DNA from 3 places in the Kitasatospora sp. NPDC036755 genome. Region 1 is predicted to be linked to each of the others. Evidence: riboswitches for the same ligand, from Rfam matches in the RefSeq annotation. Region 1 holds a riboswitch; each other region holds the start of a gene.

Evidence for each region. Region 1 has a riboswitch for S-adenosylmethionine ahead of thrC (threonine synthase). Riboswitches for the same ligand answer to the same signal wherever they lie in the genome.
Region 2: linked by a shared signal. The riboswitch ahead of AB0E96_RS32005 (IclR family transcriptional regulator) and the one ahead of thrC (threonine synthase) in region 1 are both predicted to bind S-adenosylmethionine.
Region 3: linked by a shared signal. The riboswitch ahead of AB0E96_RS27040 (aminotransferase class V-fold PLP-dependent enzyme) and the one ahead of thrC (threonine synthase) in region 1 are both predicted to bind S-adenosylmethionine.

What each region holds. Positions count from the first base shown of each region.
Region 1 is NZ_JBEZUT010000083.1:20,313-27,900, reverse strand. Features, by position in the region: gene AB0E96_RS15310 (hypothetical protein) at 17-373, opposite strand; gene groL (chaperonin GroEL) at 488-2,110, opposite strand; gene AB0E96_RS15300 (cold-shock protein) at 2,434-2,637, opposite strand; gene AB0E96_RS15295 (MoaD/ThiS family protein) at 3,176-3,454, opposite strand; gene thrC (threonine synthase) at 3,502-4,797, opposite strand; SAM riboswitch class I at 4,814-4,949, opposite strand; gene AB0E96_RS15285 (glucosyl-3-phosphoglycerate synthase) at 5,097-6,098, shown strand; gene AB0E96_RS15280 (trehalose-6-phosphate synthase) at 6,148-7,588, shown strand, end outside.
Region 2 is NZ_JBEZUT010000295.1:1,571-9,158, reverse strand. Features, by position in the region: gene AB0E96_RS32020 (helix-turn-helix domain-containing protein) at 1-350, opposite strand, end outside; gene AB0E96_RS32015 (NADP-dependent oxidoreductase) at 421-1,371, shown strand; gene AB0E96_RS32010 (threonine/serine exporter family protein) at 1,544-2,797, shown strand; gene AB0E96_RS32005 (IclR family transcriptional regulator) at 2,862-3,575, opposite strand; SAM riboswitch class I at 3,775-3,917, opposite strand; gene AB0E96_RS32000 (hypothetical protein) at 4,082-4,513, opposite strand; gene AB0E96_RS31995 (HEAT repeat domain-containing protein) at 4,826-5,497, shown strand; gene AB0E96_RS31990 (MerR family transcriptional regulator) at 5,501-6,526, shown strand; gene AB0E96_RS31985 (MFS transporter) at 6,555-7,588, shown strand, end outside.
Region 3 is NZ_JBEZUT010000209.1:5,017-12,604, reverse strand. Features, by position in the region: gene AB0E96_RS27065 (NlpC/P60 family protein) at 1-690, opposite strand, end outside; gene AB0E96_RS27060 (NYN domain-containing protein) at 890-2,191, opposite strand; gene AB0E96_RS27055 (hypothetical protein) at 2,459-2,722, opposite strand; gene AB0E96_RS27050 (rhomboid family intramembrane serine protease) at 2,924-3,751, shown strand; gene AB0E96_RS27045 (Lrp/AsnC ligand binding domain-containing protein) at 3,748-4,029, shown strand; gene AB0E96_RS27040 (aminotransferase class V-fold PLP-dependent enzyme) at 4,033-5,400, opposite strand; SAM riboswitch class IV at 5,451-5,569, opposite strand; gene trpD (anthranilate phosphoribosyltransferase) at 5,678-6,754, opposite strand; gene AB0E96_RS27030 (hypothetical protein) at 6,870-7,295, opposite strand.

The DNA of each region.
Region 1 (7,588 bases):
CATCTTCATCAGACTTCTAGACGAGCTTCCCCACCGGCGCCACCACGGCGCCCCGCTTGCCGCAGACCCAGTGCGGCTCCGGCCCGAGCTCGGGCTCCACGCCCAGCGCGTGCGGGTCGCCCTCGGCCGCGCAGTCCTCGCACAGCGGCCAGCGCCCGTACGCCTCCAGCAGCGCGTCCTGGACGTCCTGGGCGACCAGCCCGAGCACGTACTCGGTGCCGTCCGGCCACTGCTCCAGCCACCAGCGGCGGTGGGTGACGGCCTGCTCCACCAGCGAGACGACGGCGGCGTCCGCCACGTCCCGCGCGGTGAGGTCGGCCAGGATCAGTGCCCGCGCGTTGTGCAGGGCGGTCTCGATGTCGTCAGCAGCCATCCGTCCATTCTCCGCCGCCGCGCCCGAACGCCGAAACGCCGCGTGGGCGGCCCCCCGAAGGGAACCGCCCACGCGGACGAGGATCAGCCGATCCGACCGGGAACCCGATCAGGATCAGAAGTCCATGTCACCGCCCGGCATGCCGCCGCCGGCGGCCGCGGCGGCCTTCTCCGGCTTGTCGGCGATGACGGCCTCGGTGGTGAGGAACAGCGCCGCGATGGAGGCGGCGTTCTGCAGCGCGGAGCGGGTGACCTTGGCCGGGTCGATGATGCCCTCGGCGACCAGGTCGACGTACTCGTTGGTGGCGGCGTTCAGGCCGTGACCGGCGGGGAGGTTGCGCACCTTCTCCACCACGACGCCACCCTCCAGGCCGGCGTTGGTCGCGATCTGCTTGATCGGGGCCTCCAGCGCGACCTTGACGATGTTGGCACCGGTGGCCTCGTCGCCGTCCAGCTCCAGCTTGTCGAACGCGACACCGGCCTGCAGCAGGGCGACGCCACCACCGGCGACGATGCCCTCCTCGACGGCGGCCTTGGCGTTGCGGACGGCGTCCTCGATGCGGTGCTTGCGCTCCTTGAGCTCCACCTCGGTGGCCGCGCCGGCCTTGATGACGGCCACGCCGCCGGCCAGCTTGGCGAGGCGCTCCTGGAGCTTCTCGCGGTCGTAGTCCGAGTCGCTGTTCTCGATCTCGGCGCGGATCTGGTTCACGCGGCCCGCGACCTGCTCGCTGTCGCCGCCGCCGTCGACGATGGTGGTCTCGTCCTTGGTGATGACCACCTTGCGGGCGGTGCCCAGCAGGTCGATGCCGGCGTTCTCCAGCTTGAGGCCGACCTCCTCGGAGATGACGGTGCCACCGGTGAGGATGGCGATGTCGCCGAGCATGGCCTTGCGGCGGTCACCGAAGCCCGGGGCCTTGACGGCGACGGACTTGAAGGTGCCACGGATCTTGTTCACGACCAGGGTCGACAGGGCCTCGCCCTCGACGTCCTCGGCGATGATGACGAGCGGCTTGCCGCTCTGCATGACCTTCTCCAGCAGCGGGAGCAGGTCCTTGACCGAGCCGATCTTGGAGTTGGCGATGAGGATGTACGGGTCCTCGAACGTCGCCTCCATGCGCTCCAGGTCGGTGGCGAAGTAGGCGGAGATGTAGCCCTTGTCGAAGCGCATGCCCTCGGTGAGCTCGAGCTCCAGACCGAAGGTGTTGCTCTCCTCGACGGTGATGACGCCTTCCTTGCCGACCTTGTCCATGGCCTCGGCGATCAGCTCGCCGATCTGGGTGTCAGCGGCGGAGATGGAGGCGGTGGAGGCGATCTGCTCCTTGGTCTCCACGTCCTTGGCCTGGGCCAGCAGCTGGTCGGAGACGGCCGCGACGGCCTTCTCGATGCCGCGCTTCAGGGCCATCGGGTTGGCGCCGGCGGCGACGTTGCGCAGACCCTCGCGAACCAGGGCCTGGGCGAGCACGGTGGCGGTGGTGGTGCCGTCACCCGCGACGTCGTCCGTCTTCTTGGCGACCTCCTTGACGAGCTCCGCACCGATCTTCTCGTACGGGTCCTCGAGCTCGATCTCCTTGGCGATGGAGACACCGTCGTTGGTGATCGTGGGGGCGCCCCACTTCTTCTCCAGCACGACGTTGCGGCCCTTGGGGCCGAGCGTGACCTTCACCGCGTCGGCGAGCTGGTTCATGCCACGCTCAAGGCCGCGGCGAGCTTCCTCATCAAAGGCGATGATCTTGGCCATCAGAAGTGGTCCTCCGGGACACGGTCGACTGCTCGGACCAAGGGGTGCCCGCGACGGACGGCCCTGGTGTGCGGAGGTTCATTCCCCTCCGCTCCCGGGGGCCTCACCGACCCGGTCCGCTGTCACTCTCACACTGTGAGTGCTAACGCCAATGATTAGCACTCCCCTGGGTCGAGTGCAAGCCCAATCGGCGATCCGCGAGCCGCCGCGAGGGGCTTTGGGGGAACGCCGACGGGCCCGTACGACGCGTGTCGCACGGGCCCGTCGAGAAGCGAGTGGTCACCAGCCGTAGGGCCGCGCCGAGCTCCTGGAGCCGGAAGGGGTCAGACCGCGGCGCGGACCATGTCCGCCTGCGGGCCCTTCTGTCCCTGAGAGATCTCGAACTCGACCCGCTGGCCCTCCTCGAGGGTGCGGTAGCCGTCCATCTGGATCGCGCTGTAGTGGACGAAGACGTCCGCACCACCGTCGACCGCGATGAAGCCGTAGCCCTTCTCCGCGTTGAACCACTTGACGGTGCCCTGAGCCATTCCGAACTCCCCTAGTGCTGTGCTGGCCCTTCACGCGCCCGCAGGTCGCGGGCCCGGGTTGGTTGAAGGCCGGCCCGGGGAACCCCCCCTGGGCGCAGCCGTGCACGCCGCAACCCTCCGTGCAGGACGCCAGGCGGCTTCCGGCGGGCGGCTGATTGCGTCGACCGCCGCTGAATGTATCCGGATCGACGCCCTCTGCAACAGGGTCAGCCACCGGTAATTCCGCCGGGGCGTCAAGGGACAGGCCGGGCCGAACCGGAATAATCTCGGCATTCCACGCCGGACATAGCGGACGAATTACCCAAATGATCGCGGGAATTCTGACATCTGCCTGACATGTTTCCCGGGCCGCGCCCCACGGCCGGGCGCCCCCGGGCCGAGCACTGCGGGGGCCGAAAGGGAAACCCTGTTCCCAGCCGAGCCACACTCTACTCCGACTCGACCCGGAAATATTCCAGCCGGAATGCGAGCGGTCGCCCGCGCATACGGGGAACGGAATTCCGTACGCGCGGGCGACCGCGGGCTACTCGGGAACGGCTCAGCAGCCGCCGGCCACCGCCGGGATGATCGAGACGCTGGCGCCGTCCCCGATCTCGGTCGCCAGGCCCTCGGCGAAGCGCACGTCGTCGTCGTTCACGTAGACGTTCACGAAGCGGCGCAGCTTGCCGGTGTCGTCCAGGATGCGGGCCGAGATGCCCGCGTGGTTCTTCTCCAGGTCGGCGACGACCTCGGCCAGGGTGGCGCCCTCGGCGGTCACCTCGGCGGCGCCGCCGGTGTAGGTGCGCAGGATGGTGGGAATGCGGACGTTGGCGCTCATGACTCTCCTTGCGGGGGCTGGCCTTGCTGGGGTGGTTCCGGGGTGGTTCAGGCGGACACGAGGCCGGCGGCGCGGAACGAGTCCAGCGTCGGGCGGATGACGGCGGTCATCCCGGCGTCGGAGACGGCGTCCAGGGTCTTCAGGCCGTCGCCGGTGTTGATCGCGACGGTCTCCTTGGCCGGATCCAGCTGCCCGGTCTCGACCAGCTTCTTCAGCACGCCGACGGTCACGCCGCCCGCGGTCTCGGCGAAGACGCCCTCGGTCCGCGCCAGCAGCCTGATCGCCGCCACGACCTCGGCGTCCGTGACGTCCTCCACCGCGCCGCCGGTGCGGCGGGCGATGTCCAGCACGTACGGGCCGTCGGCCGGGTTGCCGATCGCCAGCGACTTGGCGATGGTGTTCGGCTTGACCGGCTTGATCACGTCCCGGCCGGCCTTGAACGCGGCCGACACCGGCGAGCAGCCCTCGGCCTGGGCCCCGAAGATCCGGTACGGCCGGTTCTCGACCAGGCCGAGCTTGATCAGCTCCTGGAGGCCCTTGTCGATCTTCGTCAGCTGCGAGCCCGAGGCGATCGGGATGACGATCTGCTCCGGCAGCCGCCAGCCGAGCTGCTCGCAGATCTCGTACGCCAGCGTCTTGGAGCCCTCGCCGTAGTACGGCCGCAGGTTCACGTTGACGAAGCCCCAGCCCTCGCCGGCCGGGTCGCCGATCAGCTCCGAGCAGAAGCGGTTCACGTCGTCGTAGTTGCCCTCGATGCCGACCAGCTCGCCGCCGTACACCCCGGCCATGACGACCTTGCCCTGCTCCAGGTCGTGCGGGATGAACACGCAGGACCGGAACCCGGCCCGGGCCGCCGCCGCACCCACCGCGCCGGCCAGGTTGCCGGTGGAGGAGCAGGACAGCGTGGTGTACCCGAACGCCCGGGCCGCCTCGATCGCGCAGGCGACCACGCGGTCCTTGAACGAGTGGGTCGGGTTCCCGGAGTCGTCCTTGATGTGCAGCTGGGCGGTGAACCCGAGCTCCCGGCCCAGGTTGTCCGCCTTCACCAGCGGGGTCCACCCCGGGTTCAGGTTGGGCTTCGACGCGACGTCGGCCGGAACCGGCAGCAGCGGCGCGTACCGCCAGATGGACGCCGGACCGGCCTCGATCCGCTTGCGCAGCTCCTCGGCGCCCTCGCTGCCGAACTCGTAGGCGATCTCCAGCGGGCCGAAGCACTCCAGGCAGGCGAAGCTGGGGCCGAGCGGGAAGCGGGTGCCGCACTCGCGACAGGACAGCGCGGCGGCGGGGCCGAGGTCGACGGAAACCGGTGTGGTGCCGGAAAGGGTCGTCCCAGTGGTAGCCATGATGGCGAGGCCTCTCTCCTCATCTTCCCCGGGTCGCGGTCGCGACACGGGCCGGAATTGGCACCTGTCCCGCCGGGGCCTGTCGTCGACGGCCGCGCGAGAAGGTTGCCGGGACGTCAACGGGCCGTTCCCTCAGTCCCTCTGGATGAGCTTGTGAAATTGTGGTGGTGCTCAACGGAGACCCCGGCGTGCAAAGGTCCGACCGCTGTACGAAGACTGTATCCGAAGGCGTCAATCCTGAACGGGACCGTCCGCCACGCGAGATGGCCTGTCCCACCGACCCCGCCGAGGAGAACTCCGTGCCCGCCGAACCGACCCCCGAGCTCCTCCCGCAGGCGGCGTCCTGGCTCCGCCGCCGCTCCTGGAGCGCGGCCGACCGGCCGGTGCGCACCCTCCTCGCGGCCAAGGAGCGCACCGGCCGCACCGTCAGCGTCGTCCTCCCCGCCCTGGACGAGGAGGCCACCGTCGGCGACATCGTCCGCACCATCCGCCGCGAGCTGATGGAGCGGCTCCCGCTCGTCGACGAACTCGTCGTCGTCGACTCCGGCTCCACCGACGCCACCGCCGCCGTCGCCGCCGAGGCCGGCGCCCGGGTCGAGCACCGCGACGCCGTGCTGCCCCGGCTGCCCGCCGTCCCCGGCAAGGGCGAGGTGCTCTGGCGGTCGCTGCTGGTCACCCACGGCGACATCGTCTGCTTCGTGGACGCGGACCTGCGCGAGTTCGACCCGGCCCTCGTCTCGGGCATCGTCGGCCCGCTGCTCACCGACGAGTCCATCCAGCTGGTCAAGGCCATGTACGACCGCCCGCTGGAGTCGGAGGGCGCCGTCCTGCCCGCCGGCGGCGGCCGGGTCACCGAACTCGTCGCCCGCCCCCTGCTCAACCTCCACTGGCCGGAACTCGCCGGTTTCGTCCAGCCGCTCGGCGGCGAGTACGCGGCCCGCCGCTCACTGCTCGAACGGCTGCCCTTCCCCACCGGCTACGGCGTCGAACTCGGCCTGCTGGTCGACGCCCTGGAACTGGCCGGCCTGGACGCCCTGGCCCAGGTGGACGTCGGCGTCCGGCACCACCGCCACCAGGACGGCCAGGCCCTCGGCCGGATGGCCGCCACCATCTACCGGACCGCCCTGGAACGCCTCGACCGCACCCACCGCCTCAAGGCCTCCGCCGACCTCGTCCACCCCCACCTCACCCAGTTCACCCGCGACCCGGAGACGCGCGCCTTCACCGCCCACACCCACCCGGTGATCGCCCTGGAACGCCCCCCGATGCACACCGTCCCCGAATACGCGACCCGGCACTGAGGGGCCCCGACGGGGTTTGCCACCCCGAACCCCCGGCAACATCCCAACCATGGGCGATCTCACGACCAACCGTTCGAGCGCGACCGGCACCGCCCCCGTCCTGGTCGCCTCCAACCGGGGGCCGGTGTCCTTCGGCACCGCCGACGACGGCACGCTGACCCTGCGCCGGGGCGGCGGCGGCCTGGTCTCCGGCCTCTCCGCCATCGGGGACCCGAACGCCGTCTGGGTGTGCGCGGCCCTCAACGACTCCGACCGCAGAGCCGCCGCCGAGGCGCCGCACGGCCGCCTCGACCTGGCCGGCCACGAGGTCGGCGGCCAGGCCGTCCGGATGCTGGACATCGACCCGCGGACCTTCGCCCGCGCCTACAACGGCGTCGCCAACTCCACCCTGTGGTTCGTCCACCACCTGCTCTACGCGACCCCGACCGCGCCCTCCTTCGACGCCGGCTTCCGCACCGAGTGGGCCGCCTACCGGGCCTACAACGAGGCCTTCGCCGAAGCCCTCGCCGCCGAAGCGGCCCCGGGCGCCGCGGTCCTCGTCCAGGACTACCACCTCTCCCTGGTCCCGGCCCTGCTCCGCGCGGCCCGCCCCGACCTGCGGATCGGCCACTTCTCGCACACCCCCTGGGCCCCGCCCGAGTACTACCGGCTGCTGCCCGACGACGTCGCCCGGGCCGTCCTCACCGGCATCCTGGGCGCCGACCGGGCCGGCTTCCTGACCGAGCGCTGGGCCCGCGCCTTCGCCGCCTGCTGCGAGGACCTCCTCGGCGCGGACGTCGACCACGACGCGCTCACCGTCACCCACGACCGCCGCACCACCGCCCTGGGCGTCCACGCCCTCGGCGCCGACGCCGACTTCCTGCGCGAACGCGCCCACCGCCCCGACGTCGACGAGCGCCTCGCGGCCCTGCGCGAGGCCGTCGGCGACCGCCGCACCATCGTCCGGGTGGACCGCACCGAGCTGAGCAAGAACATCGTCCGCGGCCTCGAGGCCTACCGGCACCTGCTCCGCACCCGCCCCGAGTGGCACGACCGGGTGGTGCACATCGCCTTCGCCTACCCCTCCCGCACCGACCTCGCCGAGTACCGCGCCTACACCGCCCGGGTCCAGGAGCTCGCCGAGGCCGTCAACGCCGAGTTCGCCACCCCCACCTGGCAGCCCCTGATCCTCCACGTCGACGACGACTTCCCGCGTTCCCTCGCCGCCTACCGCCTGGCCGACGTCGCCCTGGTCAACCCCATCCGCGACGGCATGAACCTGGTCGCCAAGGAAGTCCCGGTGGTCTCCGACCGCGGCTGCGCCCTCGTGCTCTCCCGCGAGGCCGGCGCCCACACCGAACTCGGAGACGACGCCCTCACCGTCAACCCGTACGACGTCATCGCCACGGCCGAGGCCCTCCACACCGGCCTCGTCATGAGCCCGGAGGAGCGCGCCGACCGCACCAAGCGCCTGACGGCGGCGGCCACCGCGCTCCCCCCGCAACAGTGGT
Region 2 (7,588 bases), on a different contig from region 1:
CCGGTGCAGATGGAGACGATGCGGGTGCCGGGGCGGATCCGGGCGAGGGCGCCGCGGGCCGGCTCCCGCAGGTCCGCCGTGACGTGGTGCAGGCCGTACGGCGGGATGACGACCGTGTCGGCGCTCTCCAGGGCCTCGGGGCCGTGCCCGACGGTGATCGTGAAGTCGGCGTCGGTCGCGACCGTCCGGTCCTCCGTCGCCGCGCAGGTCACCACCTCGTAGGCGCCCGGCACGCCGGGGAAGACCCGGTTGGGCATGCCCAGCTCGAAGGGGTAGACGCCGTCGAGGGCGAGGACGACGACGCGGTGCGGCGGCCGGCCACCGGCGCCGGGGGGTTCGATCGCAGCCATGGCACGATCCTATCGGTCTTTGGCAATCTTGCCATTTCGCAGGTCAGGGCCGTGGCCGCAGGCTGGATCCATGACCACGAACACCATGCGAGCCATCACCCAGACCACCCTCGGCGAGCCGGACGTCCTCCACGGGGCCGAGGTGGAACGGCCCGTGCCCGGCGCCGGGCAGGTCCTCGTCGCCGTCCACGCCGCCGGGGTCAACCCCACCGACTGGAAGCACCGCCGCCACGGCTACTTCCTCGGGCAGCCGCCGTTCACGCTCGGCTGGGACGTCTCCGGCACCGTCGAGGCGGTCGGCCCGGGCGTCTCGCTCCTCGCCCCGGGCGACGAGGTCTTCGGCATGCTGCCCTACCCGTACGGCGCCGGCTCGCACGCCGAGTACGTCACCGGCCCCACCAGGGCCTTCGCCCCCAAGCCCGCCGCGCTGAGCCACACCGAGGCCGCCGCCCTCCCCCTGGTGTCGCTCACCGCCTGGCAGGCCCTCGTCGACACCGCGCGGGTCCGGCCGGGGCAGCGGGTCCTGGTGCACGCGGCGGCCGGCGGCGTGGGGCACGTCGCCGTGCAGATCGCCAAGGCGCGCGGCGCGTACGTCATCGGCACGGCGTCGGCCGCCAAGCACGACTTCGTCCGGGGCCTGGGCGCGGACGAGGTGATCGACTACCGCACCGCCGACTTCGTCGAGGAGGCCCGGGACGTCGACGTGGTCCTGGACACGCTCGGCGGGGAGGACCGGCTCCGATCGCTGGAGACCCTCCGCCCGGGCGGCCTCCTGGTGTCGATCCTCCCCCAGGGCCTCGAAGGCCTGGCGGCACGCGCCGCCGAGCTGGGGGTGCGGGCGACGGCCCTGCTGGTCGAGCACGACCGGCAGGGCATGGCGGAGATCGCCGCCCTCGTCGAGTCCGGCCGGCTGCGCGCCCACGTCTCCGCCACCTACCCGCTCGCCGAGGCCGCCCGCGCCCACGCCGAGGGCGAGACGGGCCGCGTCACGGGGAAGCTGGTGCTCACCGTCCGGCCGTGACGGGCCTCGGGCCGCCGGTCACCAGCCCCCCGATGGCCGGCCGGTCCCGGATCCGCGGCGGCGCTCCCGCCCGGAGGCCTGATGCGGGGTGAGGCGGGCGCTCGACCGGTCGGAAAACGACCGGACCGGGTCAGAGTCGGGCCGATTCGGGCAGGGTGGGACGATATCTGCCATGTCTAGCAAGTCTCCATCGGCCCGGGTTCTCGACGCCCCGCCCGAGCCGCTCCACCGCCTACTCCTCGACCTGGGCGAAGCCCTGCTCGGCGGTGGCCTGCCCGTCCATGACGTCGAGGAGGAACTCCGCCGGCTCGGAGGGGCGTTGGGGGCTCCGGAGGTGCGGGTCGCCGCGCTGACCAACGGGCTGTTCGTCTCGCTCCGCGCGGACGGGGCCACCACGTTCCGGCCGGTCGGCGGCGCGCTGCGGTTCGAGCAGACGGCCGACGTCCTCCACCTGGTGCACCGGCTGCGGGCGGGCGAGCTCGACGGGCCCCGGGCGCTCGCCGAACTGGACGGGATCCGGCGGGCACCGGCCCGCTGGCCCGCGTGGGTGGCGGACCTCGGGGCGCTGCCGGTCGGCGTGGGGGTCTGCCTCTTCCTCCAGCCGGCGGCGGCCAACGTCCTGGCGGCCGGGCTCGGCTCGCTGATCGTGGTCGGGCTGACCGTGCTCGCCCGGCGGCTGCCGCACCTGCGGCCGCTGCTGCCCGTCACGGCCGGCTTCCTGGTCGCCCTGCTGGTCCTGGCCCTCGCGCGGGCCTCGCTGCTGGACGGGCCGCTGCGGACGATCGTCGCCACCCTGGCGATCCTGCTGCCGGGCGGACTGCTGGTCACCGGCCTGTCCGAGATCGCCGCGGGCGCGGCCAGCGCGGGCACCGCCCGGCTGGTGTCCGGCGCGGTCCAGCTGGCCCTGTTCCTCGCCGGAGTGGCCGCGGCCGCGACGGCGGTCGGCATGCCGGCCACCGCGCTGGCCAACGTCCAGGTCGCCAAACCCGGCTGGTGGGTGATCGCGCTGGGCCTGGCGATCGCGGTGGCCGGAGTGGTCGTCAACGTCCACACACCGCCCTCGGCCATCCCGTGGATCGTCGCCGTGATCGCGGTCAGCGTCACCGCCCAGGTGGCGGTGGGGTCGGTGCACGGCGCGGCGATAGGCGGCCTGGCGGGGGCGGTCGCCGCCGCGGTCGCGGCCACCCTGGTGCACTGGCTGCCGGGCGGTCCGCTCTGGCAGGTGCTCTACCTCCCGGCGTTCTGGATCGTGGTGCCGGGCTCCTTCGGCCTGCTGAACACCGCACAGATCGAGGTCGGGAACGGGGCGCAGTCGGTCCTGGCCGCCGTGTCGGCGGTCTTCGGGGTGTCGATCGGCACCCTGATCGGCGCCGTGATCAGCCGGATCCCCCACCCCTCCCGCGCCGTGCCGCTGCCCCGGGTCTGAGCCCGGGGCCGCGGCACGACGGTGGCGCCCACCGAACGGCTCCCGGGCGGGCGAGGGCGGCCGGTCAGGGTTGGCGGAGGGCCTCGGTCAGGCGGTGGGCGGCCTCGACGACGGCCTGGGAGAGGGTGGCGCCGGGGTGGCGGGTGAGGCGTTCGATCGGGCCGGAGACCGAGACGGCCGCCACCACCCGGTTGGACTGGCCGCGCACGGGCGCGGAGACGGAGGCCACCCCGAGCTCCCGCTCGCCGACGGACTGGGCCCAGCCGCGCCGCCGTACGCCGCTCAGGGCGGTGGCCGTGAAGCGGGCGCCCTGCAGACCGCGGTGGAGCCGCTCGGGCTCCTCCCAGGCGAGCAGGACCTGGGCGGCGGAGCCGACCTTCATGGGGAGGGTGACGCCCACCGGGACGGTGTCGCGCAGGCCGGAGAGGCGCTCCGCGGAGGCCACGCAGATCCGGACCTCGCCCTGCCGCCGGTAGAGCTGGGCGCTCTCGCCGGTGAGGTCGCGCAGCTGGGTGAGGACCGAGCCGGCCGCGGCCAGCAGCCGGTCCTCTCCGGCGGCCGACGAGAGCTCGCCGAGCCGGGGGCCGAGCATGAACCGGCCCTGCATGTCCCGGCTGACCAGGCGGTGGTGTTCCATCGCGACGGCCAGCCGGTGGGCGGTGGGCCGCGCCATGCCGGTGGCGGCGACGAGGCCGCCCAGGGTGGCGGGGCCTGCCTCCAGGATGCCGAGGATCGAGGTGATCTTGTCGAGCACGCCGACGCCGCTCGTGTTCTCCATGGGTGGGGTACTCCAGTCTCAATGCCCGGGAGCAGCGGGTGGGCGCTGCTCACGGCGGCTCCTGGCGGGGAACCGGGGGTGGTCAGCGAGGACGGGCCGGAGAAGTCGGCCGATTGCCTGCGCCGGGCACGAGACGGGTACGCGAAAGCGCCGGGGCGGGAAGCGCCCGGGCGAAGGACAGCACAGAGAGCACCGTGTCTCCTCATCTTTCCCGCGCCACATTGGCGACAGGCCGGAGTTGGCACTGACCCCGGACGGCACGGCGCGTACTTCGGACGCCGGGTCGAACGGGGAGTTGCCGGGGCTTCGTAGGGCCGGTCCCTCCACCCCTCTGGATGATTCGCCAGGAACGATACAAGACTCCCCGGGCCGCTCGGCAAGCCCCCCCGCCTTCGGCCGTCGCCGCACGGGGTCACCCGGGGTCCCCCGGGGCGGTGCGGGGCCCGCGCCGGCCCCGCTCAGCGGTGGCACCCGGACGGCCGGGCCCCGCCGGTCAGCCGCCCTGATCAGCCCTCCTTCACGACCCTTCCGACGCACAGCGCCCAGATCACCAGGACGTCGATCGCGATCAGGACGACGGCCCACGCCGGGTAGTAGGGCAGCCACAGGAAGTTGGCGATCACTCCCAGCGCGGCGACGACGACACCGACCGCCCGGGCCCACACCGCGCCGCTGAAGACCGCGATGCCCGTCACCACGATGAAGGCCCCGAGGATGACGTGGATCCATCCCCACCCCGCGGTGTCCATCGAGTACACGTAGTTGCGGGTGACGACGACCAGGTCGTCCTTGGCGATGGCGGAGATCCCCTCGGTGATCGCCATCAGACCGCCGGTGATCAGCATGACCCCCGCGAAGATGGTCCATCCGGACGCGTAGGGGTGCCGTTGGGGCTGGCGGATCTGGCTGCTGCCGACTCCGCTGACGCTGCTGGTCATGTCAGTGACTCCTTCGGTGGCGACCGCCTCACGGGCAGCGGGAGGCGGGGGGACGGGCTCGCATGGCGACCGCCTGGGAGGCTCGGCGCACGGAGGGCCCCGGAACGGAAGTCCTACGTTCACGGTAGGTCCGGATGCCCGTCCTGTCGTGGGACGGCGGACCGGCCCCACCCCGGCACGGCGTCCCGCCCCCAACCGCGCCCCCACCGCGCCCCGAGCCCGCCCGAGCCCGCCCGGACCTTCCGGACCGGCCCCGCCGCTTGACCTTGCCACCGTGTCAAGCCCTTCACTGTGGCCCAGGAGGTGGTCCCGATGACCAGGCCGGAAGAGGACACGAACACCCTGCGGGCACTGCGGGGGCTGGCACACGAGGACGCGTCGGTGCGCCTGCGGGCGGCACTCGCCGTCGGCACGCACCCGCACCCGGGGCTCGTCGGCGGACTCGTCGAGCGGTGCGCGGTCGAGCCCGAGTTCCCGGTGCGCGAGATGCTCACCTGGGCGCTCACCCGGCACGACGCCGAGGAGACGCTCCCGCTGCTGCTCGACGAGGTCCGAGCGGAGCGTGCCCAGGCCCGCAGCCAGGCCCTGCACACCCTGTCCAAGATCGGGGACCGGCGGGCCTGGCCCGCGATCACGCCCGCGCTGCTCGCCGACGCCGACGAGGAGGTGGCCCGCAGCGCCTGGCGGGCCGCGGTCGTGCTGGTGCCCGAGGGTGAGGAGCCCGCGTTGGCCGTAGTCTTGGCGGCCCAGCTCGGACGCGGCGGACCCGGGACGCAGCTGAGCCTCAGCCGGGCACTGATCGCGCTCGGGGAGGCGGTGCTGCCCCTGCTGGGCGCCGCGGCGACGGCCCCGGACCCCCGGGTCCGCACCCACGCGCTCGCCACCGAGCGGCTGTGGCGCGACCCGGACGCCGGATTCGAGTCCGCGATCGAGGAGGCGAAGCGTGCGGCGGTCTTCGGCGAGGGCCGCCAGGAGGGACGGTAGGCAGTGCTGATCGGCGACGTCGCGCGGCGGTCCGGGGTCAGTGCCCGCATGCTCAGGCACTACGAGTCGCTCGGACTGGTGCGGCCGACGGGGCGTACCGGCTCCGGCTACCGCCGGTACTCCGACGAGGACATCCGGCGGATCTTCCACATCGAGAGCCTGCGCTCACTGGGCCTGTCGCTGCGCGACGTCGGACGGGCGCTCGACGATCCCGGCTTCGCCCCCGCCGACCTCGTCGACGACCTGATCCAGCGCACCCGCGAACGCATCGCCGCGGAGACCGAGCTGCTCACCCGGCTGCGGCGGATCGACGCCGCGGAGCCGGCCGGCTGGGAGGAGGTCCTCCAGGTCGTCGCGCTGCTCCAGGCCCTGGAGTCCAAGAGCCCGGGGGCGCGGCAGCGCGCCGCCCTGTCCGCGGGCGACGCGGTGCTGTCCGCCGGCGAGGACGTGGCGGTGCCGGTGGAGGCCCTGGTCGAGGCCGTGCTGGGCGAGTCGGACCCGATCGTCGCCGGCGCCCTCCGGTGGGCGCTGGAACGGTCCGGCGGGGACGCGACGGCGCTGCTGGCGGAGGGCCTGCGCTCGCCCGCGGCCGAGGTGCGCGAACGGGCCGTCCGCTCCCTCGCCGAACTGCCGGACGACGCGGCGACCGCCCTGTTGCGGGACGCCCTCGCGCACCCCGACGCCGTGGTCCGCCGGTACGCGGCCCTGGCGCTCGGGGCCCGCGGGGTGGCCGAGGCGGTCCCGACGCTCATCGGCATGATCGTCGAGGCGGTGAACGACGCCGACGCGGCCGACGCCCTCGGCACGCTGGCCCGCGACCCCGCGCTGGCGGACCGGATCGCCACCGGGCTCGTCGACCGCCTCGCCCACGGCGCGGTCGGTCCGGACGCGCGCCGGCGGCTGGCCCAGGCGCTCGCGGACGTCCCCGGCGGCACCACGTCCCGCGCCCTCGAAGCGCTCACCCGGGACGAGGACCGTGCGGTCGCGCTGACCGCGACGTACATTCTCAAGCTGCGCACCCCGCGATAGGCCGCGGGGGGCGGGAACGGGGGTGGGCGTGACACGGGCCGGACGGTTCCGTCGGCAGCGGCGGCTGTTCCTCTCGGTGGCGGTCGACACGTTCGGCTCCGGCGTCTTCCTGCCGCTGTCGCTGCTGTTCTTCGTCACCGTCCGGCACTTCCCGGCCGCCGCCGCGGGAACCGCCGTGACGGCCGGGTCGCTCGCCTCCTTCGCCGTCGTACCGCTGTGCGGACGGCTCGTCCAGGCCCTGGGGCCCAAGTCCTGCCTGCTCGTCAGCAACCTGCTGACCGCGCTCGGGTACGGCCTGTTCTTCGCCGCCGGGAACCTGGCCGCCGTCGCGGGCGCCACCTTCCTCGTGACGGCCGCCGACCGGCTCTACGGGGCCGCCTGGCCCACCCTGGTCGCCCGGTTCGCGAAGCCGGAGGAACTCACCGAGTGGTTCTCCGCCGTCACCGTGCTCAAGACCACCTCGCTGGGGGTCGGCACCCTGGGGGCGACCGCCCTGATGGCGCTCGCCGGCGGCCACGGCCTGCTGCTCGCGCTCGCCCTCAACAGCGCGAGCTCCCTCCTCGCGGCCGCCCTCCTGCTCGGGGTCACCGTGCCGGCCGCGGACCGGCCCGGGCCGCGGGAGAGGAGGTCGGACACCCGGGCGGCGCTCGCCGACCGCCCCTTCCTGTCCCTGGTCGCCTCCCAGACGCTGTTGTCGGCGGCCTGGCTGGTCCCGACCGTCGCCTTCCCGATCTACCTCGTGGAGACCCTCCACCAGCCCGCCTACTGGCCGACCGTCGTGGTCGCCGTCCGCTACGCCACCGCCACCACCCTGCAGATGAGGATCAGCCGCCGGGTGTCCGGCTGGACCCGCTCACGGGTCCTGCGCCTGGCCATCGGCGCGGCAGCCGCCGCCATCGCCCTGACCGCCACGATCTCCACCGCCCCGCACGCCCTCCAGGGCCCGCTCGCCGTCCTCGTGGCGGCCGTCCTCGCCCTCGCCGAGCTCGCCTCCAAACCCACCGCGGCGGCGGCGGCCGTCGCCCTGGCCCCCAAGGGCGACGAGGGCCCGTACATGTCCCT
Region 3 (7,588 bases), on a different contig from region 1:
GCTGGCCTGCGGCAGGCTGCCGAGGTCGACCCGGTCGGCGCCGCGCGAGGCGCGGTCGTCCTGCGCCTGCTGGGCCTTCAGCGCGGCACGGTCGGAGGCGCTCAGCGAGTTCAGCAGGTCCTGGGCGGCCTTCAGCTTGGTGTTGACGTCCGCCTTGGCCTGGTTCAGGTCCTTGGTGGTGGTGTCCAGCGAGGCCAGCACGGCGGCCGCCTCGGTCTTCTCCTGGTCCAGCCGGCGCTGCTGGTCCAGCAGGCCCTTGAGCGCCTCGGCCTGACTGGTGCTGGCCTGCTGGACGGTGGAGGCCTTCTCCAGGTAGCCGGACGGGTCGGAGGAGAGCATCAGCTGGACGGACGGGTCGATGCCGCCGGCGCGGTACTGCTCACCCGCCACCTCGGCGAGGCCGCCCTGGAGCTGGGTCATCTGCTCCTGGCTGCGGGCCACCTGGTCCTGCAGCTGGTCGGACTGCTTGCGCAGCTGGTCGGCCCGCTCCTTGGCGCCGTTGTACTTCTCGGCCGCCTGCTCCTGCTCCTCCTGGAGCTGGTCGATCTGCGCCTTGACGTCGGTCTTGTTCGGCTGCGGCGCGGCGTGCGCGGCCACCTGGGCGGAGAGGGCGACCGCGGTCGCAGCGGCGGCGGTGAGCACGGAGATCCGTGCGCGGCTCGGCTGCTTGGGACGGCGGTGGGAGGCCAAGGGACCGGCTCCTTCTCCATCGGACTCACCTGATGGGATGAGATTCCGGAAAATAGGTTTGACGCCAGACACTAGTGAAGATCTATCCGTTCTGCCACTCCCCCGAAGGCGTGAACTTCACTCCCCACACTGACTTCACCGGACCCGCACAACGCCCCGGAATCCCCTCTGACCAGGCATCATGAGGCCCGGGCCGAGGTCACGGCCGGGCCAGCCGATTGAGCAGCAGCACCGATGCCACGGGGCGCGCGCCCGCCTTCCGCACGCCCTCCGCGACCTCCCGGTCGGTGGAGACCACGACCACCGGACGGCCCTGCGGCTCGGCCCGCACCAGACGGCGGATCAGCTCGTCGGCCGTCTCGCCGGTCCGGCTGAACCGCACCCGGACCCCACGCGGTGGCGCCATGATCACCGGGACGTCCAGGTCCTGCCCGTCGAAGACGCAGGTGACCTCCGCCTGCGTCCGCTGGGCCAGCATCGCCAGCCCGCCCAGCAGCCGGATCCGCTGCTGCTCCAGCGGCAGCGCCGGATAGCCGGTCTTGGTCACGTTGTAGCCGTCCACCACCAGATGCACCTGGGGGATCGCCAGCAGCTGGTCCAGCAGCGCCGGATCGTCCTCGGCCAGCCCGCGCCGCGCCACGTCGTGCGGCGAGGCCGCCCCCGGCACCACCGCCTCCACCAGGTCCGCCGGGCGGATCTGGGAGACCGGCAGCGCCAGCTCCCGCTGGAGCCCCTGGGCGGACTGCAGCACGGTGTCCAGCAGCAGCCGCAGCCGCATGTCCTCGACGCTGCGCCCCTCCCGGGCCGACCGGCGGCCCTGCTCGACCGCGTTCTCCAGCTCCGAGACCCGGTGCCTGAGCCTGCGCGCCTCGGTCTCGGCCGCGCCGCGCTCGGCCGCCGTCTGCGCCTTCACGGCCTCCAGCTCGCCGGCCACCCGCCGGGTCTCGGCCTGCGCCCGGCGGGTGTCGCTCTCCAGCGACCGCACCTTCTTGCGCAGCGACTCGGCCTCCTTGCGGATGCCGTCGGACTCCGCCCGCTGCCGGTCCAGGTCCGCCCGCGCGGAGGCCCGCACCTCGGCCAGCTCGGCCTGCAGCTTCTCCACCAGCCGGGCCGCCTCCGCGGCCGCGTCCTCGGCGCCGGCCCGCTCGGCCTCCTCGCCGGCCTCGGCCACCAACCGGCTCCAGCCCGCCGAACGCACCAGGTAGGCGGCGGCCGCGACGTCCATCGGATCGGCGGCGCTCGGCACGGTGCCCGACTCCAGCGCCTTCACCAGGTCCGGCTGCCCGAGCCGCAGCCGCTCCGCTATCCGCACCCGGAAGGCCGGCTCCGCCTCCAGTGCCGCCGCCAGCGCGGTGGCCGCGTACTTGGCCCGCCGCGCCGGGGTGAACTTGACGTACTGCCGCAGGCTCTGCGGGAGCTCGGCCGCCGGCAGCCCGCCGAGCGCGTCCGAGGCCAGCCCGACCACACGCCGGCGCACGCCCTCGGGCAGCGGCCGGTCCAGCTTCTCGGCGGCACGCTCCGCCGCGGACTCGGAGGATCCGTCCGCCGTCCCGGCGGCCTCGGCCGGGGCCTCGGCAGCAGCGGGCCGAAGCCCCTGGGCTTCGCCGGGCTCCTTCGCTGCGTCCACCACGTCCTCGGCTCCGATCCTGGTCCAGCGGGGCACGGCCGCGACCTCCCCCTGTCGTCACGCTCCGTGCGTCTTGTCTGTATTGTCCCGTGCCGCGCGGGCGGGTGCGCCGTGCACCCGCCCGCGCCGCAGCGGTGCGGGTCAGCCCTGCTCGGCGGGGGCCTGCGCCCCTTCGGAGCCCGGACGGGCCACCAGTTCGACCTGGTCCACCGCGTTGCACCAGCGGCAGCGGACCGACTCGACCGTCTCGCTCAGCACCTCGGTCTCCTCGACCTTGGACTCGCCGGCCAGGTCGAAGTGCAGGAACTCGGTCACCCGCGCGGTGCGGGTCACGTCGAAGCGGGTGAGGTTGCCGCACAGGGTGCAGCGCCAGCGCGTCTCGGCGGTCAGGGCGGGGACGGTCATCGGGGGTCCTCTCGGGTGGTCCCTGCGTGGGCCAGGCGCTCCCCCCGGAGCCCCGGCGTCGGCGGCGGGAGGCGGGAATGCCCGCCCCAAGCCTATTGCCTGGGGCAACCGCCGCGACCACCGGTCGCCTGAAGACCCGCACTGGTCCACCTGCCGTAAACCGCGGTGTCACCTGCGGCGCCCGGAGGGATGCTTGGCCGCATGGCGCTCGCGGTCCCCGACCACACCGCCGCCCGGAGCGGCCGCCCGGCGGCGGCCGCCCCCGCGGTCACGTACGGCCTGATCGCGCTCAACACCCTGGTCTTCCTGCTCGGCCCGGCCGCGGGGCTCAACCCGCTGTACGGCAGCGGCCCGGCGCGGGTCTGCGCGGAGCAGCGGTACGAGCAGCGCTGGGGCGCCGTCCCGGCCGAGGTGCTGGCCGGACGGCCGCTGACCGCCGAACAGCTCGCCGAGGCCCCCGACCCGGCCCCCGGCTGCCCGGCCGCCCCGACCCCGGGCAAGCACCCGGCCCTGTCCGTGCTCACCGGCCTCTTCCTGCACGCCGGCTGGCTGCACCTGCTGGGGAACCTGCTCTTCCTCCAGGTCTTCGGCCCCACCGTGGAACGGCGGCTGGGCCGGGCCCGGTACGCCGTCTTCTACCTGGCCGCCGGCGGTGTGAGCACGTACGGCTTCGCCCTCGCCGAGGCGCACTCGCCGAACTCCACCCGGGTGCTGATCGGGGCCTCCGGCGCGATCGCCGCCGTCCTCGGCGCCTATCTGCGCCTCCACCCCCGGGCGCGGGTGACCACCCTCGTCCCGCTGCTGCTCTTCCTGCCGCTGCGCTTCCCCGCCTGGCTGGTGCTCGGCCTCTGGTTCGCCCTGCAGTGGTGGTCGGTGCACTCGGCGGGGCCCGGGGTGGCCTACCTGGTCCATGTGATCGGCTTCTGCGCCGGGTTCCTGTACGCCTGTACCGTGGTCCGCCACCCCCCGCGACGACCGGGCCGACGCCCGATACGCTGGCGGCACCCCACAAAGGAGCCCGAACTGTGATCACCGCCATCGTCCTGATCAAGACCAGTGTCGACCGCATCCCGGAGATCGCCGAATCCATCGCCGCCATCGACGGCGTCAGCGAGGTCTACTCGGTGACCGGGGGCTACAACCTGGTGGCGATGGTGCGGGTGCGCCGGCACGACGACCTGGCCGAGGTCATCCCCGGCCGGCTCAACAAGGTCCCGGGTGTGGCGCACACCGAGACCCAGATCGCCTTCCGCACCTACTCCCAGCACGACCTGGAGGCCGCCTTCGCGCTCGGCCTGGACGAGTAGGCGTCAGCCCGCGCGCCGAGCGTCCGCGACGCAGCGCCCGCCCTCGTTGCGGTAGCTCCAGGCCGCGCCGTCCGTGACCAGCTCCCGGACGGCGGTCAGGAAGCGGTCGACGTGCTCGTCCGGCGTCCCGGCGCCGAAGCTCACCCGGATCGCGTTCAGGCTGCGCTCGCCCGGCAGCGAGGGCTCCGGCGCCCCGCACTCGGACGGCGCCACCTCCTCGTCCCCGAGCAGCGTGCGCACCAGCGGGTGGGCGCAGAACAGCCCGTCGCGCACCCCGATCCCGTACTCGGCGGAGAGCGCGGCCGAGAAGTGCGAGCTGTTCCAGCCCCGGACGACGAAGGACAGCACGCCCACCCGGGCGGAGTCCGCGCCGAACAGGTTCAGCACCTTGACCTGCGGGATCTCGGCCAGCCCGGCCGTCAGCCGGGCGATCAGCTGCTGCTCGCGGGCCTCCAGCGCGTCGAAACCGGCCTCGGTCAGCGCCCGGCAGGCCGAGGCGATCGCGTAGGCGCCGATGACGTTCGGCGAACCGGCCTCGTGCCGGGCCGGGCCGGTGTGCCACTGCACGGCCACCGAGCCGTCCGTCTCCCGGGCCACCGTCCGGGTCGCCCCGCCGCCCGCCAGGTACGGCTCGGCCGCGTCCAGCCAGTCCGCCCGGCCGGCCAGCACCCCGGCGCCGAACGGCGCGTAGATCTTGTGCCCGGAGAAGGCGATCCAGTCGACGCCCAGCTCGCGCACCGAGACCCGGTGGTGCGGCGCCAGCTGGGCGGCGTCCAGCACCACCCGGGCGCCGTGCCGGTGCGCGGTCTCGGTCAGCGCGGCGACCGGCCACAGCTCGCCGGTCACGTTGGAGGCGCCGGTGACGCACAGCAGCTTGGGGCCCTCGGGCGCCTCGGCGAGCGCGGTGTCCAGCGCCTCCACCGCCTCGGCCCGCGAGCGCGGCGCCCGCAGGTAGGTGACGTCCAGTCCGGCGTGGGCCCAGGGCAGCAGCGAGGCGTGGTGCTCGGTCTCGAAGGCGAACACCCGGGTGCCGGCCGGAAGGGCGGCGGCCAGCAGGTTGAGCGAGTCGGTGGTGGCCCGGGTGAAGACCACCTGGTCGCCCTCGCGCAGGTCGAGGAACTCGCCGACGGTGCGGCGGCTCTGCTCGAACAGGTCGGTGGACAGCTGGGAGAGGTACCCGGCCCCGCGGTGGACGCTGCCGTAGTACGGCGCGTAGGCGGCGACGTCGTCCCACACCCGCTGGAGCGCCGGCGAACTGGCCGCGTAGTCGAGCGCCGCGTAGCCGACCTTCTCACCGCTGGCGAGCGGGACCTGGACGTCGGCGCCGAGGACGGCGAGCGGGGCGGCGCAGGTTTCGGTGGCGAGGGACATGAGAATGCACTCCTTCTGGGTGAGGGACCCCGGGAGTGCAAGTCGTCGGGTGTCCGCGCTTGTCGCACGGACGGTTTGCCGTGACGACCCGGTCCTCACCCAGGGCACCCCGCCACGGACGGAGGGTTGCCGGACAGCAAGCTGGGGCTTGGCGCTGTCACTCATGACCTGGCCAAGACTCTAGGCCGCGTCCATCGGGCGGTCAAACGGGCATCCAGCATCCGGACAGCGCGAGGGGCCCGCGGGAGGATTTCCCACGGGCCCCTCAACTCACGCCTCAGGAGCGGCTGGTGGCCTCCGACCAGCGCCGCAGCAGGTCCTGTGCGGCACCGGAGTCGATCGCCTTGGCGGCCCGCTCCATGCCGACCGCCAGCTGCTCGGCGAGCGGCGCGTCGGTCAGGTCCAGCGCGACCAGCGCCGCCGCCGTGTTCAGCAGGACGGCGTCCCGCACCGGCCCGTGCTCGCCCGCCAGCAGCCGCCGCGCGACCTCGGCGTTGTACGAGGCGTCCGCCCCGCGCAGCGCCTCGATGCCGACCAGCTCGATGCCGACGTCCCGCGGGTCGAAGGTGGTCTCGGTGACCACCCCGTCGCGCACCATCCAGACCTGGGAGGTAGTGGTGATGGTCAGCTCGTCCAGCCCGTCGTCGCCGCGGAAGACCAGCGCCGTCGCCCCGCGCTCCGCCAGCACGCCGGCGATCAGCCCGGACAGCCGGGTGTCGAAGCAGCCGATGGCGTGCGCGGTGACCTTCGCCGGATTGGTCAGCGGGCCGAGGATGTTGAAGGACGTCGGCACCCCCAGGTCGCGCCGCGCGGTGGCGGCGTGCCGCATCGAGGGGTGGAACTTGGCCGCGAAGCAGAAGGTGAGCCCGACCTCCTCGGCCACCTCGGCGACCCTCCGGGAGGAGATGTCCAGCGCCACCCCGAGCTTCTCCAGCACGTCGGAGGAGCCGCTGGTGGAGGAGGCCGAGCGGTTGCCGTGCTTGACCACCTTGGCACCGGCGGCCGCCGCGACGATCGCCGACATGGTGGAGATGTTGACGGTCTTCGCGCGGTCCCCGCCGGTGCCGACGATGTCCACCGCCGGGCCGGGGATCTCCAGCGGCTCGGCGTGCGCGTACATCGCGTCGACCAGGCCGGAGATCTCCTCGACCGACTCGCCCTTGGCCCGCAGCGCGATCATGAAGCCGGCCACCTGTACGGGGGACGCCTCACCGCTCATGATCCGGTCCATCGCCCACGCGGTGGACGAACGGTCGAGGTCCTCCCCCTGCAACAGCGCCGCCAGGAGGTCCGGCCAGGTGCGGACCACCTGCGCGGGGTCGCTACCGCCGTTCGCAGGGTTCACGTTCACCATCGCTGACTCCAGCTGTTGTCGGTTCCCCATCGCGGGGGACGTCCGTACGGATGGAGCCAGCCTATCGAGCGAAGCGCTCGCTTCTACCCTCTCTTTCCTACTCCTGCCACGGATTTCAGCGGACGGCGGGAGTCCGCTTCGCCAGCCTGGCCCGCAGCAGGGTGGCCACCGCCCCGGCGAGCGCCACCGGCTCCACCGGGTGGGAGATGGCGGCGTCCGCCCGGCTCCAGGCGGCCAGCCAGGAGTCCTGCGGCCGGCCGATCAGCACCAGCACCGGCGGGCAGCCGTAGATCTCGTCCTTGAGCTGCCGCCCGAGGCCCAGCCCGCCGGCCGGAACGGCCTCGCCGTCCAGCACGCAGAGGTCCACCCCTCCCTTCTCCAGCGCCTTGAGCACCGCGGGGGTGGTCGCGCACTCCAGGTAGGACAGTTCCGGAAGATCCTCGGCGGGCCGGCGGCCGAGCGCCGTCAGCACCTGCTCGCGGGTGTTGCGGTCGTCGCTGTAGACGAGGACGGTGAGCGTCTCATCGGTCGTGTACGCCATGGACCCTGCTCCCTCAAGTGTGATCCGGACCACGTTCGCCTGATCCGGATGCTACTCCCGATCACCGTCCGCCGAGTCCCCCTCGCGCACGTTCCTCCTCAAGCCGCCGCGCCCCGGGCTCACCCGCCCGGAGGACGGCCCGTCACCCGACCCGGCCCAGTCCACCCGTACGGCCGACCCGGCCCCCTCCCCCGTACCCCTCCCGGCTACTCCGACCGTGCAACGACGCGCCGGGCAACGGGGTCACAGGCCCCTCCGAGGAACCATCAGAAAAGGGACGCGCCGCTGCTCAG